Linked DNA regions of Microscilla marina ATCC 23134. The main gene of each other region encodes a partner of the protein of the gene in region 2 in a complex. Links are inferred from orthologs where the notes say so. Each region holds a gene or a part of one and is shown on either strand. Other genes may lie near its edges.

What was found. The genes of interacting proteins can lie anywhere in the genome.
Region 1: the proteins of carB (region 2) and carA are in contact, whole or in part, in a solved structure (PDB 1KEE), measured with the Escherichia coli proteins. The link is inferred for Microscilla marina ATCC 23134 from one-to-one orthologs.

Annotation. Positions count from the first base shown.
Region 1 is NZ_AAWS01000026.1:95,234-98,467, forward strand. What follows is about bases 327-3,158. They hold carA (glutamine-hydrolyzing carbamoyl-phosphate synthase small subunit), read left to right. Parts: upstream 327-1,091; coding sequence 1,092-2,225; downstream 2,226-3,158. Other genes in these bases: M23134_RS22180 (hypothetical protein), read right to left, coding at 327-545; M23134_RS22185 (hypothetical protein), read right to left, coding at 587-796; M23134_RS22195 (IS1634 family transposase), read right to left, coding at 2,491-3,158. Outside these bases: nadD (nicotinate (nicotinamide) nucleotide adenylyltransferase), read left to right, coding at 1-219; more of M23134_RS22180, read right to left, coding at 309-326; more of M23134_RS22195, read right to left, coding at 3,159-3,234. UniProt on the Escherichia coli protein: Small subunit of the glutamine-dependent carbamoyl phosphate synthetase (CPSase).
Region 2 is NZ_AAWS01000046.1:34,543-38,424, forward strand. What follows is about bases 319-3,798. They hold carB (carbamoyl-phosphate synthase large subunit), read right to left. Parts: upstream 3,411-3,798; coding sequence 519-3,410; downstream 319-518. Other genes in these bases: M23134_RS29170 (hypothetical protein), read right to left, coding at 319-349; M23134_RS29180 (hypothetical protein), read left to right, coding at 3,718-3,798. Also shown: more of M23134_RS29170, read right to left, coding at 1-318; more of M23134_RS29180, read left to right, coding at 3,799-3,882. UniProt on the Escherichia coli protein: Large subunit of the glutamine-dependent carbamoyl phosphate synthetase (CPSase).

The DNA of each region.
Region 1 (3,234 bases), on a different replicon or contig from region 2:
GAGCAAATTCTTGAGTACTTTAGATTATATGTATACCCGCGCCCCGATTCGCGCCCCAGCGATTTAGACAAACACCCCAAGGTTAGTTTTGTAGAGTCACCTTTAATGAGTATCTCTGCCACTTTTATTCGCAAAAGTATCAAAGCACAAAAATCTATCAGATACCTGGTACCCGAATCGGTAGATTTGTACATCAAAGAAAAGAGGTTTTATCTATAGCATTTCTTATGTTGCGGAATATAAAAAAGCGTTGCCAATGATTTTATAATCATTGGCAACGCTTTTTTTGTTTACCTGTGGGTGATTGATTATTTATTTCTGCTAATATAGATTTTACGTCCACGGTCATTCAAATAATAAATGCCTTTGTTGTTTTTGCTAAACTTTCGCCCAATAAAAGGTTTCTGAGCATTTGCTTGGAGGTGTCTTACTGTAGGCTTGGCACCCGACCAGTAGATTTGTTGTTTGCTACCTCTACGCGATGGTTTGTACACATAGTTGCGGGTGTTTACTGCTATTCGGCTTTTAATCAGGTGACTTTTCAATACATACCCCTCGTATTCCCCTTCGCCTTTGAGTTTTACATTTACATACGCCCAAATACTGTTAGACGATTTTCAAGGCTTACCAAGTCTACCTTCATTACCTCACAACCAGCGTGCAACACTGCTTGAACATCGGAAGATACTGCGGGTTTTTCAAACAAATTGGAATTACTTACTTTAATGTAAGCCGTTTGAGCCATGGCAAAAGAAGTGATCAGTAAAGCCATGTAAGTAATGATAATTTTTTTCATTGATATTTAATTTAACTACGCGGTTCGTATTTTAATAATGCAAATATCTATAATTATATTAAGTAATCAAATACTAAATTGTACTTAGCTAAGCAAATTTTTTTGCAGTTTTTACTATAAAAACTTTAACTTTCTGTATTTGAGTAGGTTTATGGTATTTGTAAGCAATGCCTTGTTTCTAAAAAAAATGACAAATGAAATAGTCTTGTGTGTACAAACTATGCTGAATGGTGGGAGTGAGAGGAAGGGGCAGAGAAGAAAAACAAAAAAATACAGCGCAAAAATTATAATATCAATGCACAAGCTACTAACTTGCGCATCTAAAAGTGAAGATATAAATTATTATATGGAGGCTGTTTTACTTTTAGAAGATCAGACCATTTTTCGAGGCAAAGCCTTGGGCAAAATTGGTACTACTACAGGCGAGTTGTGTTTTAATACTGGTATGACCGGATACCAGGAGATATACACCGACCCATCTTATTTTGGGCAAATCGTCATCAATACCACCTCACACATTGGTAACTACGGAACCATCGACGAAGACAATGAGTCGAGCAGTGTGAAAATAAACGGAATGGTATGCAATTATTTCTCACCCATTTATTCCCGCAAAACTGCTGATAGTTCGCTCCAAGATTACCTGGAAGCTGCCAACTTGGTAGGCATAAGCGATATAGATACCAGAGCATTGGTAAAGCATATTCGGCACAAGGGAGCAATGAACGCAGTTATTTCTTCAGAAAATACTGACCTTGAATTTTTGAAAACTAAATTGGCTGAAACTCCTTCAATGGATGGTCTGGAGCTTGCCTCTAAGGTAACTACTACGGAACCTTACTTTGTGGGCAGTGAAGGTGCCAGGTTTAGGGTGGCAGTGCTTGATCTAGGGATCAAAACCAACATTCTGAACAATTTCCACGAGCGTGATTGTTACTGTAAGGTGTTTCCTGCAAAAGCTTCTTTGGAAGAAATGCAAGAATTTCAACCTCACGGCTACTTTATTTCTAATGGACCTGGCGATCCGGCATCTATGCCTTATGCAGTTGAAACAGTGAAAGAAATGCTGGCAACCAATACTCCAGTATTTGGTATTTGTTTGGGGCACCAGGTAATTGCCTTGGCAATGGGGGTAAAAACCTATAAAATGCATAATGGGCACCGTGGCTTGAATCACCCTGTCAAAAACCTCATTACAGGTAAGAGTGAAATTACTTCGCAAAACCACGGTTTTGGTGTAGACCGCAAATCGGTTGAGGGCAACAAGGACATCATTGTTACTCATGTAAACCTCAACGATGATACGGTAGCAGGCATTAAGATTAAAGGCAAGAAAGCATTCTCGGTACAATACCACCCTGAGTCTTCGCCGGGTCCGCACGACTCTCGTTATTTGTTCGACGAGTTTATTCGCCTCATGGCAGATTAAAATACATCATTTATCAAAAGCTTCCCTATTTGAATTAGGAAGTATTCAATAAGTTTTTGTCCCACACCTAAAGCGGCTATTAAGCAGGCTTTAGGTGTTTTTTTATTTACTCCCGAAGCCTGTTGGTTTGATCAAATGCAAATACATGTAGAGTGGATAGAAAGACAAGGATATTTGTTGTATCAAACTAAGGCACATATACCCGACTTTCCGCACCTGTGTAGCTAAAACCGAGTAATTTATTAAACCACTGTTTATGAGGCGTTTATTCAAGGAGATAGTATTTCCTAACTTCTTGCCCCAGTAACCTAATGACCTTTGTATGCATCTCATTCATATTAAGAATGAGCATAGGTTGTTCTTGATTAACCCACAAGCAGTGAATGCCTCTAAAAAACTCGAAAATCCATTTCATTGTGGGTTTTTGAGTTTCTTTTTTAGTTTGATCCAGGACAAACTCCTTTTCCTGCTGCAGGTTTTTTCTTAATTCTCTCTCCAAAGCTGCATACACCATCAGCGACAATGCCATAATCATGAGTATAGCTTCAAGTCTCTCTGGCTTTTTTACAAAGAAGCTATCAGCAAGGAAAGCTTTATCTTTCAAAAACCTAAAACCTTTCTCGACATTAGATTGTCCTTTGTAAGCCAGTAGTTTATGTCCATTCCCCCACCTTTGTGCTGTATCATTGGAAGCAATCACAAACTTGCCCTGTTTTTGTCTTAGTTGTTCATAGTGTGTGAGTTTGGTTAGTGGACACCCTGTAATACGATACCCTATGGTCTGTTTTTGAGCTCCTTTGGGAGGTTTACCTGGTTTTTTAAACCCCTTGACTTGTTGAAAATTCAGGTCTTCTATTGACAAGTACTGGCACTTTTTTGAAAATTGTTCCCAGGCTTTTTCTGCATCCTGTTTACAGCTAAAAACCTTTTTGCAAAGCTTGATAAAGTCTTGGTGCTCTTCACTGCTTTTTTTTAGGTAACGTTTTTTCAAACTATGAACATCTCGCTT
Region 2 (3,882 bases):
TATTTTGTTGGCTTTGCGCCAATGCCACCTTGTGATCAGCAACTTGAACCTGCAACAGTTCTAGCTGTTTTTGTAGTTCATCATTTTTGTTGCGTAGTTCTCTGGCTATTTCTTCCGATGCCTCCTGGATTTGTTGCAGACTGGTATTTTGTTCCTCTAGTTTTTTGCCTTGTTGCTGCAGTTGCTGTACCTCTGTTTGTAAACTTTGGTTTTGCTGTTGCCAATTGTTGTTTTGTTTGGCCAGCGCCTGGTTTTGTGTTTTCAGGTGCTCTATTTGTTGCTGTAGTGCTTGTTTTTCCTGAGTCGCTTGTTCCTGAAAACTTTTGAGTTTGTTTTTAAATAAAGCCATGGGTTATTTTTTTAGATGGTTGATAAGTTTAGATACGTTTCAAGCGTTTTTGGGGGTTTAAAATGCATTATATTAAACAAGTATTTATGTAAAAAGCCTTACCAACTTTCGGGCTAGAAAGTAAGCAAGGCTTTAATAAAGAATGGTCAAGAAGCAAGTGATGTTTAAATTACCTGCTCAAGAACAAATTACGTTCGCTGTATACCTTTTCAAATTCTTCGTCCTGAAGGTCTTTGATAAAATAAATAGCTTCTCCGGTAGACTTCATCTCTGGACCTAGTTCCTTGTTTACATTTGGGAACTTATTGAACGAGAATACCGGAATTTTGATGGCATAACCTTGTCCTACGGGCACAAACCACGACGTAGCCGATTTGTCAAGATCAAAGTCTGCCAACTTCTTATCACCCAGCATAATCTTAGTTGCATAATTGATGTAAGGAGTTTTGTACGCCTTACAAATAAATGGTACAGTACGCGATGCCCTTGGGTTAGCCTCAATCACATACACATCATTGCCTTTGATAGCAAACTGAATATTGATAAGCCCTACTGTATCCAGCGCCAGCGCAATCTTTTTGGTATACTGCGCAATCTTTTCCATCAATAATGGGCTCAATGAAAATGGGGGCAGTACCGCGTGCGAATCTCCTGAGTGGATACCAGCCGGCTCTATGTGCTCCATAATACCAATGATATACACATTTTCGCCGTCACAAATAGCGTCAGCTTCTGCCTCAATTGCTTGATCAAGAAAATGATCTAACAAAATCTGATTGTCTGGGAAATAGTTCAACACATCTACTACGTGCTCTTCCAGTTCTTGCTCGTTAATTACGATTTTCATCTTGTTGCCCCCCAACACATAAGATGGGCGAACCAACAATGGGAAATCCAGCTTTTTAGAAAGCTCAAGGGCTCCCTCAGTAGTACTCACCGAGCCAAACTCAGGGTAAGGAATATCGTTTTCTTTGAGCAAGGTAGAAAAACTCCCACGATCTTCGGCAAGGTCGAGTGCCTTATAAGAAGTACCAATGATAGGAATATTGTAACGGTCTAGTTTTTCGGCAAGTTTAAGTGCTGTTTGCCCCCCTAGCTGAACAATAACTCCTTCTGGTTTTTCGTGCAGAATAATGTCATAAATATGTTCCCAGAACACCGGCTCAAAATACAACTTATCGGCAATGTCAAAATCTGTAGACACTGTTTCGGGGTTACAGTTGATCATGATGGCTTCATAACCCGCCTCTTTTACGGCAAGTACCCCGTGCACACAGCAATAGTCAAACTCAATGCCTTGACCAATGCGGTTAGGGCCTGAGCCCAAAATAATGATTTTCTTTTTGGCTGGAGTTACCTCCGACTCATTTACACTGTCAAAAGTATCGTCAGCATCTCCGCCCTCAAACGAGGCATCGAGTGATGTACCAAAAGTAGAGTAGTAATAAGGGGTTTTTGCCTCAAACTCAGCTGCACAAGTATCTACTTGTTTGTATACCCTGCGAACCCCCATTTCTGCACGTTTATGGAATACTTCGCTTTCCAGGCAACCCAACAAGTGGGCAATCTGACGATCGGCATAGCCTTTTTGCTTGGCTTCTTGTATAAGTTTGGCAGGTACATTGTCCAAGGTATATTTTTGGATGACTTTATCCAGCTTTGCCAGCTCTTCTATCTGATACAAAAACCAATCATCCATTTTGGTCAGCTTCTTAATAGTACGGAAGCTAATCCCCATAGTAAAGGCGTCTTTGATATGGAAGATGCGGTCACCGCTGGGGTTTTCAAGGCTATCTAACACCTCTTGCTGGTTGGTCAGCTCCTTGCCGTCAGCTCCCAGCCCATTGCGTCGGTTTTCCAACGATTGACAAGCCTTTTGCAATGCCTCCTGAAAGTTACGCCCAATGCCCATAGCCTCACCTACTGCCTTCATTTGCAGCCCAAGTTTGGTATCGGCTCCCTGAAACTTCTCAAAGTTCCAGCGTGGTATTTTTACAATTACATAATCAATGGTAGGCTCAAAATAAGCCGAAGTAGTCTTGGTTACCTGGTTTTTCAACTCATCGAGGTTGTAGCCAATGGCAAGCTTAGCCGCGATCTTGGCAATAGGGTACCCAGTGGCTTTAGAAGCCAACGCCGACGAACGCGAAACCCTTGGGTTGATCTCAATCACTATGATATCGTCATTTTCGGGGTTTACAGCAAACTGAATGTTACAGCCTCCGGCAAATTGCCCAATACCATTCATTGTTTTAATTGCCAGGTTACGCATTGCCTGATAGTGTTTGTCAGACAGCGTCATAGCGGGTGCTACAGTGATAGAGTCCCCGGTATGGATACCCATAGGGTCTACATTCTCAATAGAGCAAATAATGATCACGTTACCTGCACTATCGCGGAGCAGTTCCAACTCAAACTCTTTCCAACCCAAAATACTTTGTTCAATCAACACCTCATGAATAGGCGATGCTGTTAAACCACGGGTAAGCGCCTTATTAAACTCTTCTTCGGAGTGGACAAAACCTCCCCCGTAACCACCCAGTGTATATGAAGGACGAATCACCAAGGGAAAGCCTACATCCTGGGCAATTTCTTTTCCTTTCAGAAAAGAAGTTGCGGTTTTACCTTTACACACATTGGCGCCAAGCTCGTGCATACGCAAACGAAACCGCTCTCGGTCTTCGGTAGTTTCTACTGCGTTTATATCTACCCCAATAATCTCTACATTGAACTTCTCCCAAACGCCTGCTTTTTGGCAGTCAATGCACAGGTTTAAGGCTGTTTGTCCACCCATTGTAGGCAATACAGCATCTATGTCGTGTGCTTCGAGAATCTCAATGATAGACTTTTTATTAAGCGGTTTAAGATATATATGATCCGCAATACTCGGATCAGTCATAATCGTTGCCGGATTAGAGTTGATAAGAGTAACCTCTATGCCTTCTTCTTTGAGAGACCGGGCAGCCTGAGAGCCAGAGTAGTCAAATTCGCAAGCCTGACCGATCACAATAGGTCCTGAACCTATGATCAATACAGATTTAATATTGGTATTTTTGGGCATTACTAATATTAATTGATGTACTAAAATGATGATGCTTAAAATTGCACAAAATTATAGAAACTAAACTTTTTATAACAAGGCTTGTCTGATTTTTCTCATGTTATTTTTTAACACCCTGAATATAAGCATTATATGACTAAGGGTATGGAGGGAAGACTATGTAGATTTTCAACTGTTTTTAACTTGAGGATGGGCTATCTCTGGTAAAAATGAGTGGTATGCCCCAAAGAAATGAATTAGGTAGGTGATTATTTTTCCTTTATCTCTTTCAATAGGAGTAAAACTAAAGTAACACAAAACAGACCAAATGAAACAGTTACTTTTAATTTATTGCCTCACCATTGGTGTAGGTACTTTACAGGCGCAAAGTATGACCAAGAGCAGTAGAACAGATAGTCTTAAATGCCACAAGATAGAAGTTGACAGGAAAAAAACTTATCAGATAAGTCAAAGCGTAGTGGTGTGCGATACA